Regions from separate parts of the Micromonospora sp. NPDC049101 genome, predicted to be linked through region 1. Evidence: riboswitches for the same ligand, from Rfam matches in the RefSeq annotation. Region 1 holds a riboswitch; the other holds the start of a gene.
What was found. A riboswitch is a leader RNA that binds a small molecule or an ion and turns the genes downstream of it on or off. The one in region 1 is predicted to bind cyclic di-AMP.

Region 2: it holds a riboswitch for cyclic di-AMP, as region 1 does, so the genes downstream of both, AB0B57_RS05915 (C39 family peptidase) here and AB0B57_RS18490 (hypothetical protein) in region 1, are expected to answer to the same signal.

The regions. Positions count from the first base shown of each region.
Region 1 covers NZ_JBEZED010000012.1:107,657-112,421, forward strand. Annotated here, with positions in the region: gene AB0B57_RS18480 (AAA family ATPase) at 1-1,211, shown strand, start outside; gene AB0B57_RS18485 (cation diffusion facilitator family transporter) at 1,319-2,236, shown strand; cyclic di-AMP (ydaO/yuaA leader) riboswitch at 2,349-2,480, shown strand; gene AB0B57_RS18490 (hypothetical protein) at 2,537-3,556, shown strand; gene AB0B57_RS18495 (hypothetical protein) at 3,725-4,198, shown strand; gene AB0B57_RS18500 (SRPBCC family protein) at 4,318-4,765, opposite strand, start outside.
Region 2 covers NZ_JBEZED010000003.1:380,503-385,267, reverse strand. Annotated here, with positions in the region: gene AB0B57_RS05925 (hypothetical protein) at 1-826, opposite strand, end outside; gene AB0B57_RS05920 (alpha/beta fold hydrolase) at 888-1,634, opposite strand; gene AB0B57_RS05915 (C39 family peptidase) at 1,768-2,607, opposite strand; cyclic di-AMP (ydaO/yuaA leader) riboswitch at 2,840-2,981, opposite strand; gene AB0B57_RS05910 (hypothetical protein) at 3,248-4,036, opposite strand; gene AB0B57_RS05905 (hypothetical protein) at 4,170-4,517, opposite strand; gene AB0B57_RS05900 (acyltransferase) at 4,610-4,765, opposite strand, start outside.

The DNA.
Region 1 (4,765 bases):
CGGGCGGCCCGGGTGAGCTGCGGCTGCTCTACCGGGGCACGTTGCTGCGGCTGGACCGGGCGGCGCTGGACCGGATCCGGGACCGCGCGCTGCACCGGGGTGCCCGCCGCAACGAGGTCCGCCGGGCCGGCTTCGACGGGATCTTCGCCGCGCTCTGGGCGCAGGCCCGTGAGGTGGGCGTTCGACTGCCGGAGCAGCGGACCTTCGAGGCGGAGATCGCCGAGCGGTCGGAGTTCCGCGAGTTCCTCAAGGCGTGGTGGCCTCGGCTGCACCCGCGGCACGTGCTCGGTTGGCTGGCGCGGCCGGACCGGCTGCGGCGGTACGCCGGGGGGATCCTCTCCGGCGCGGAGATCCGGCTGCTGACCGCCGCGTACCGGAACCTGGATTCGGATGGGTTGACCATCGCCGACATCGCGCTGCTGGACGAGTTGGACGCCCTGCTCGGCAAGCCGGCGCAGCCGGCCAGGGCTCGGCGTGACCCGTTCCAGTTAGCCGGCGGCGTCCGCGAGCTGAGCACCGCCAGCGACCGGCAGCGGGCCGCCCGCGCGGCCGCGCGGGAGCGTCCGGAGGACTACCGGGACTACGCGCACGTGGTGGTGGACGAGGCGCAGGACGTCTCACCGATGCAGTGGCGGATGGTCGGTCGGCGTGGTCGGCTGGCCTCCTGGACGGTGGTGGGTGACCCCGCGCAGACCGCGTGGACCGGCGACCCCGACGAGTTGGACCGGGCCCGGGACCAGGCGCTGGGCCGACGCAAGCGCCACGATTTCACGCTCACCACCAACTACCGCAACTCCGCGGAGATCTTCGCGGTGGCGGCGGCGGAGATCCGCCGGCTCTACCCCGACCTGCCGCTGCCGACGGCCGTGCGCTCCACCGGGGTCGATCCGGTCGAGCTGGTGGTGCCCGCGACGGGGTTGGCGACCGCGACCGTGCAGGCGGCCGCCGGCCTGCTGACCGAGGTGGAGGGCACGGTCGGGGTGATCACGCCGGTTCCCCGCCGGGACGAGGTCGCCGGTTGGCTCGCCGCGCTCGACGCGCCGCGCCTGCAGGTGGTCACCAGCCTGGAGGCCAAGGGCATGGAGTACGACGGGGTCGTGCTTGTCGCACCGAGCGAGATCCGGGCGGATCCGGGTGCCGGGGTCCGCACCCTGTACGTGGCGCTGTCCCGGGCCACGCAGCGACTCACCACCATCGACCCGACCGGCTGATCCGTGCCCGCTCGTCGCACGGGCCGGCGGCCGACCTGACACTTGCACACATAGCGATGTGAACATACATTTGACCGGGCCCCGGCCGGCAGCGGAAGGTGGATCTCGTGGGCGCAGGTCATGACCACCACCACGGGTCCGTCGCCAATGCCGCACAGCAGCACCGGGGCCGCCTCTGGGCGGCGTTCGGGCTGCTCGCCACCCTGATGGTGGTCGAGGCGGTGGCCGCCCTGCACACCGGCTCGCTCGCCCTGCTCTCCGACGCCGGGCACATGTTCACCGACGTGCTCGGCATCGGTTTGGCGCTCGCCGCGATCACCGCCACCCGACGGGCCACCGGCGACCCGCAGCGCACCTTCGGGCTCTACCGCCTCGAGGTGCTCGCCGCACTGGCCAACGCCGTCCTGCTCTCCGGCGTCGCGATCTACGTGGTGATCGCGGCGATCCGCCGCTTCGGCGACCCGCACGAGGTCGTCGCCGGCCCGATGCTCGTGGTGGCCGTACTCGGCCTGCTCGCGAACGTCGCCGCCTTCGCCCTGCTCCGCGCCGGCGCCCGGGAGAGCATCAACCTGCAGGGCGCCTACCTGGAGGTGCTCGGCGACCTGCTCGGCTCACTCGGCGTGATCGGCGCCGCACTGCTCATCGCCGTCACCGACTGGTGGTGGGCCGACCCGCTGGTCGCGGTCGCCATCGGCGCGTTCATCCTGCCGCGCACCTGGCGGCTGGCCCGTGCCGCCGTCCGCATCCTGGTGCAGGCCGCCCCGGAACACCTCCAGGTGACCGCCGTGCACGACCGGCTGGCCGCCGTCCCCGGTGTGGTGGAGGTGCACGACCTGCACGTCTGGACGCTCACCTCGGGCATGGAGGTGGCCTCCGCGCACCTGACCATGGCACCCGACGCGGAGGTCGGCGCGGTGCTGACCGCAGCGCGTACCGCCCTGCACGACGACTTCCGGATCGAACACGCGACGTTGCAGATCGAGCCCGGCGCCGCCACCGGGGCCTGCGGCTCGATCGAGTGGTAACACCCATTTCCGTGACGACGTGCGCACCTTCCGTCACATCGGCTGCAGCAGCCCCACCGGCACCGGTAGGCTCGGTCCCGGCCTCCACCAGGCGGCGCCCTCCAGGCGCCGGTGGCGGTCGCCGCCTAATCGCCCAACCAGGCGAACCGGGGAACCACGTTCCTGGGGTGCATCCGCGTCAGCGGTAGGGATCTTCCGTCCCGAACCCGTCAGCTAACCCGGTCGGCGGCTGACGGAAGGACATGCGCAGTGGCACCAGCACGACCACCCGCCGCCCGACTGGCGGCCCTGATCGTCGCGATGTTCGCCCTCGGCTTCGCGATCCCGGCCGGCACCGCCTCGGCCGCTCCCCCGACCGGCCTGCGGGCCGCCGCCGCACCCGACTCCGACGAGGAGGGCGGCACCCCGTCGCTGCGTGCCCAACTCGAGGCCGCCAGCAAGGGCTACCTGGACGCCAAACGCGCTCTGGACACCTCCGTGCAGCGGCAGCAGCAGCTCGCCACCCAACTGAAGACCATCGAGGTCGAGCTGGCCCAGCGCGACGGCAAGGTCGGCCAGATCGCCGGCGTGGCGTACCGCACCGGCCGGCTCGGCGCGGTGTCGGCGCTGCTCAACAGCAGCAGCCCGGAGGGCTTCATGGACCGGGCCGCCGCCCTGGAGGCGGTGGCCGCCAACGAGGACCGGGTGCTGCGCGACCTGCTCGCCACCAAGGACGAGGCCAATCGCACCCGGGCCGCCCTGAACGGCGAGATCACCGAACAACGCAAGCAGGTCACCGTGATGGCCAAGCGCAAGGAGCAGGCCGAACGCGCCCTGACCGTCGCCAACACGCCCAAGCCTCCGCAGACCACCGCCGACACCAGCTCCAACCGGGGCACCTCCACCGCCAACGCGAAGGCGGCGCCACGCAATTCCGACGGCTCCTGGCCCTCCGAGTCGTGCAGCGTCAACGACCCCACGCCCGCCAACGGCTGCATCACCCCGCGCACCCTGCACGCGCTCAACCAGGCCAAGGCCGCCGGCTTCACCCGGTACGTCTCCTGTCACCGCCCCAGCGGCTCCGGCGAGCACCCGAAGGGCCGGGCCTGCGACTTCGCCGCCCAGACGAGCGGCTTCGGCGGCAACGCCACCGGCGGCGACAAGACGTACGGCAACAACCTGGCCGCGTACTTCATCCGCAACGCCGACCGACTCGCCGTGCTGTACGTGATCTGGTACCGGCAGATCTGGCTGCCCAGCAGCGGGTGGAAGTCGTACAGCGGCGCCGGTGGCACCCCGTCCACCGACCACACCAACCACGTACACCTGTCGGTCTACTGACCCGGCCGTTCCCCGCAGCGCATGATGCCTGTGAGTCATCACGATGGCTCACAGGCATCACGTTCGTTCGGGCAGTCGCGCGGCGCTGGCCGGCTACGTCAGCGGGCGTACCCCTGATGTCGCCGCTCGTCGGACGACCCGGCCAGAGCCGGCGGGCAGCCTTGCGGTATGCCTCGGATCCCACCCGCCGCCCGCAAGGGCCTTCTCACCCTGCACCTGGTCACGTCGCTGGGCTGGCTCGGCGCGGACCTGGTGCTGCTCACCCTCGGCATCGCCGTGCAGCGGGGCGCCGACCCGGCGGTGCTCTACCCGGTCGGCGCGCTGGTCGGCACCGTCCTGTTCGCGCCGCTGAGCGTCCTGGTGTGGCTCATCGGTGTCGCCAGCGCGCTGCTCACCCCGTGGGGCCTCGTGCGCTACCGATGGGTGCTGGTCAAGCTCGTGCTCACCACGGTGATGGCCGGGCTGGTGCTGTTCCTGCTCACCCCGAACCTGCGGCACGCCGGAGAGTTGGGCGCCGCCCTGCCCGCACGGGACCGCGCCGACCTGGTGATCGCACCCGCGGTGTCGACCACCCTCCTGCTCATCGCGACGGTGCTGTCCACGTACAAGCCGTGGGGACGTCGCCCCGCAAGATCGCGCTAGAACCAGGATGTCGTGGCCTCCTGAGCGTCAACAGGCCACCACATCCAGGATCGAGAACGATCATGGACCCGGGCGGCGGGCCGCGGGCGGGTCGGGACCCGGGCGGGCAAGGGCGCGGGTCAGGCCGGGGGCGGTGGGTCGCCGGTGCGGTTGAGGGCTGGGCCCAGGCGGGCGGCCAGGGCCAGGTGAGCGGCCCGCGCCTGGCGGAACGCGTACCGGAACAGCGGCGTCGGTGCGGTCAGGGTGATCTCGACGTCGATCCGGACCAGGCCGTCGGGCTCGGCGCGCAGTCGGGTGTGGTTGTGCACGGTGGTGGCGGGCCACTGCCGGGCCACCATGATGATCTCGTCGTCGCTGCTGCTCAGCACGTCCGCGTGGTACGTGGTGCGGAAGCGTAGTGGGCCGGCCACCAGCCTGTCGTTGATCGTGTAGCTGGCCTGGGCGCCGGGTCGGGGCGGCACTTGACGGACCTGGACGATCAGCGGGTGCAGCTCACCCTGTCGAGTCAGGTCGCTGAGCATCGCCGCCGCCTCGGCCAGCGAGCACCGGGCCTGGACGGTGTAGCTG
Region 2 (4,765 bases), on a different contig from region 1:
GCAGGTACAGCGCCTCGACCGTCGGCGCATCGGCGAGGGGCCGGGTCGCCTCCATCGCCGCCACCATCCAGACGCCGAGCGGTGACCTGCGCAGGCGCCCCGTCAGCAATCCGAACTCGGCGGCCAGAGCGTCCACCCCGGTCCCGAAGGGAGCCTGCGGTGACACCTCGACCAGGGGCAGCACCAGAAGCAGGGCCAGACCCCAGACGTCCCCGTCGACCGCCACCGGGTGGAGGTCGACGGACCACACGTCCGCCCGCCCGAGCAGTGGAAGGCAGCGGACCAGGGCGGTGTCAAGATCCGGGGCCGTCAGCCGGGCGTGCACCCGGGCCACCACGTCGTCGTCGGACGCCGCCGCCGGCAGTCGCCTGACCCGTCGCCGGACGGCGAGGACGGATGCGTCGGCGGGCAGCCACTCCGGCGGATCCCACCACTCCTCCGCCGCGTCACCGACCGCGCCGACGGACACGCTCAGCGGCGTCACCCCGTCGGTCGTCCGCTCCGGACCGGCGGCGAAACCCCACGGATGGCCGGCGGCCGTCTCGCCCACGTCGAGATCGCCACGGCCCCACCGGAAGCGCTCCAGCAGCGGAGCGGCGAGCTGGCGCACCGCCTCCCCGCCGGACGCCGACGGGGCGGCCGGCGTCAGCGTCAGGTCCAGGTTGACCCCGCTGCGGGGGCCGTCGACCTCGGTTCGGGACGCCGTGACGCTCACCGCGCCGAGCGACGCGACGAGCGGCCGGCAGCGACGTGCCGCGTCGTCGAGTCGGGTGTCGACGACGTTCAGGCTCACGGTGGTGATCAGGGCTTGCTCGACTGTGGACATCAACGCGGGATGGTAGGCGTCCGGGTATGGCGCCACTACCGGTTTACCCCCGCGACGAACCTCAGCGGTACGCGTCCAGCAGCGCCAGGACGGCCGCCGGGTCCTGCACGTGCGCGTTGTGCCCGAGGCCGGGCAGCGTGGCGACCGGTACGCCGTACTCCTTGAGCTGCGCCTCGGTGACCATCGGGTCGTGCTCACCACGCGCCAGCAGCACCGGGGCGTCGGTCGCCGCCAGCAGCGCGCTCAGGTCGGGCTCGCCGACGGCGAAGGCGCGGGGATCCATGGCGAGGCGCCACTTGCCGTCGACCTGACGAAGGCCGGCGTCCACCACCGGGTGGTCCGGCGGGAGCAGGCCGGTCAGCCCGGACACGCGCAGGTAGCGGCGGGCCGCCTCGGTGCGGCTGGCGAACCAGCTCACCGGGCGGGCGGCGAGCTCGGCGGCGCGGTCCAGCTCGGCGGGTGACCAGAGCGCCTTGATGCCGAACCCGACCACGGCGTCCACCGGCATCCCGGCGTCGCGTGCGGCCAACGCGAGGCCGACCACGCCGCCCAGCGAGTGCCCGAGCACGACGAGCCGGTCGTCGGGGGCGAGGGCCTGCGCGATCCGCTGGGCGAGACCGGCGAAGGAGTACGACGGCAGCGGCGGTGCCCAGCCGTGTCCGGCGAGGTCCGGTGCCAGCCACCGGCCGGGCCAGTGTTGTTCCAGGTGCGACGCCCAGGGCAGCCACACGTCACCGGTCGCCCCCATGCCGTGCAACAGCAGCAGGACCGGCCGTCGACCGGCGTGACCACCCGATTCGTCCACCACGGCCGCAGTCTCCCACGGTTCGCTGTCCCGGACGAGAGTCGTCGACGGGGGCGTACCCCGGGCCAGCGGGAGAGACGCCGCGGGCGTCGGCCCCTTGTGGGGGACGACGCCCGCGGCGGTCAGGGTGCCCGGGTCAGGCGGAGTAGCCCCGGCTGGTGATCCAGTTGGCCAGGTCGATGGTGGTGATCCAGTACGACGGGTCGGCCGGGTTCGCCGAGTCGGCGATCCGCACGGTGCGACCGTTGTCCTTGTAACCCACGACGGCGATGTAGTGGCCGCCACCGTAGGAGTGCCAGCTGCCGTCGGTGTCGGTGGCGTCGCCGACGACGTTGGCCACCACGCCCCGGCCGTCGGTGATGGCCCGGACGACGTCGGCCTGGAGCCGGTCCATCTGTGCCGGGCTGGGCGCGCCGGGGAACATCCGGGTCCGGTACGGGGAACCCTTCACCTCGGCGTTGAGCGCCCGGGTGGTGTCCTCGGCCGAGTTGGTGCCCATCTCGGTGGTGCCCAGTTCGGCAGCGAGTTCTTCCTGGGTGCGGTCGATCCCGCTGGCGCTGAGCGCGTTGCGGGTGGCCGCCGGGCCGCAGTTGTAGTACGTGTTCTGCGCCTCGTACTCGTAGTCGAGCACCTTGGTCGCGGGCGGCTTCGGCGGCGTCGGCTTACGGGTCAGATCCGGGTTGCTGCTGGCCTTGGCGGCGGGCGCCGCGGCGCTGGTGGCCGGGGCGGCGCTGGACGGCGCGGTGCTGGCCAGCGGGGACGCGTCGCCCTGGGAGGTGGTGGTGTCGCTGCGCATCTCGGCGACCGTGGTCGCGGTGCGCTGAGCGGCCGGGGCGTCGTCGGCGACGGTGAGCAGGGTGCCGGTGGTGGCGGCGAGCACGAGGGCCGCGGCGGAGGCGGCGACGATCTGGTACGGGCGCTCGGTCGCGATGCGGCGGAGCTGGCGCTGCATGGTGTGCTTCACGGGGTCCTCCACGGATCGGGGGGAGAGCGGCACACCGGGGCGCGACCGGTGTCCGGGCAGGCGCCAGCGCGCGGACGGTGGTCCGCGGATGGTGAACCGCTCAGGGGAACGCCCGGCACGGCCGGGCGGGAGAGGCGGTGACCCGGGGGTCAGCTCACCGTCACTGGACGGATGAGCGGGGGCACCGCTGCGCCGTGGAGGCGAGGGAACAGCCGAGGGGTGGAAAGGTGCTGCACGAGTTTGGAACTCCTTCCGACACCGCCTACCGGGTTAGCTGACGGATTCGGGCGGGAAGATCGCCCTACCGCGGGCCGTGGCTCGCGGATTCACCCCGGACTTACTGATGGGTCCCCGGTTCGTTGATCACGATTGAGCGGGTCGGCGCGGCGTCGCCTCTTGCGATCGGTTACCGCACCGGACGGGACGACACTACTGGCCCATCCACACCCTGCCAAGCCGGCTTCACCTGCGTAAACCTCAATGGGTGCCACAATTTCTGCGCGTATTGCCGATGACGTGACTCGATGGGACAACCGGTTACGGCGACGCCTACGGTCGACAACCGGACAGGCCGCCAACAATGCGGCCACAATCCCGGGAAAAATCGAGCCGATCGTGCCGGACGCCCGATTCGCAAATCCCGTGACCGGGCTCACATAACGGATCGGGCGCGAAGGGCACGGGCCGGACGCCAGCGTGCCACGACGGCGGGCCGGGGCACCCCACGCACCAGCCGGCGGACGGGTGCCGGGCTCGGCCGCAACCGGGCAACTGCCGCGGCCGCCTCCGCCGCGAGGATGCGCGCCGAGGAGGCGGCCAGGTCCGCATCCCGCCAGGCGGCCCGCTCCGCCGTGGCCGCGGCCTGGTAGTCGGCCAGCCTCGCATCCCGGATCACCCGGCTGAGCAGCGCCTCCTGCTCGACCGGGTGTCGCCGGGAATCCCAGCCGCGCCGACGCCCGAAGACGTCACCGAGCTGCGCCATGGTCAGGTCACCCCGCCAGTACGCCGCCGTCGCCGCACGGTGCAGGTAGCGCTCCCGGGACGCGTACTCGGCGGGGGTGCGGGGGGTGCCCGGGGTGGGTAGCGCCCCGGACCCCGCGAAGCGACGCGCGGCGGTGTCCGCCTCGTCGTACCGCGCCCAGGCCCGTTCCACCTGGTCCTGAGCCGTCAGCCAGGCATCCCGTCGCCGCCCGGCCGTCCTGGCCGCGCCGGCCGCGGCGACGGCCACCTCCTCGGCGTACCGGTGCCTGTCGACGGTTTCGGCCGCGGCCAGCTCGCGGGCGGTCGGGACGGGCGGCGACGGGTCGTCGGTGGGCCGGTCCCGTTCGGGCCGGGCGACCAGCACGGCGAGGACGCCGAGCGCCAGCAGGAACAGGGCCGACCAGATGGCGGCGGCCTGCGGCACCTCGGTTACGAACTGGTAGAAGACGACTGTCTCCATGGTCGGCACCTCGCGGAGGAAGCAGAGCGATGGGAGCCCCACCGGCCGCCCGGCCACGGCGGGCCAGGAATCGGCGGGGTGCGGAGCTGGTGGGTCGACAGGGCGCGGCGACGGGACGCGTGTCCCGGGTGGCTCAGCGCGCGGGTGGGCCCCGGGGCGGCCAGCTGCGGAGACCGTCGACGAGCGGCAGCCGGTCGGACCGGGTCGCGCACACCGGCAGCAGGCCTGTCGCGATGGCCCCCTGGGCGCCGGGGAGAGCCGGTGGCGCGTCGACCGACCAGGTCGGGAAGGTCTCCTCGGCGACACCCGCAGTCGGCGCGGCGCTCACGCTCGGCGCGGCGGCCGGGTGCGACGGTGGCACGGCGGCCGAGGCCGGGCCTGCGCCGAGCGCCAGGGCCGCGACCACGGCGAGGCTGGTCAGCACCCGTGTCGCCCAGCGCGCCACCCACCACAGCGGACAGGTGAACGCGACCGGAAGCACGTCCCCACGCTACCGTCGCGCCGGCGCCTGGCGCATCGACCACGGGCGTGTCGGCGTACGCCGCGCCGACACGCTGACCTGGGTGGACGGTGTCAGCGGGTGTCCGCGTACGTTGATCGACTGTCGGTCTGGTCGGGCCCGCCGGGGTCGGTTCGGGCGCCGGTGCCGCCGGTCCTGTCGGTGCCGGCGGCCTGGGTCGCGGCGGTGCGTTGTCCGGGCACGGACACCTGTCGGGCCGGACGGCGCGG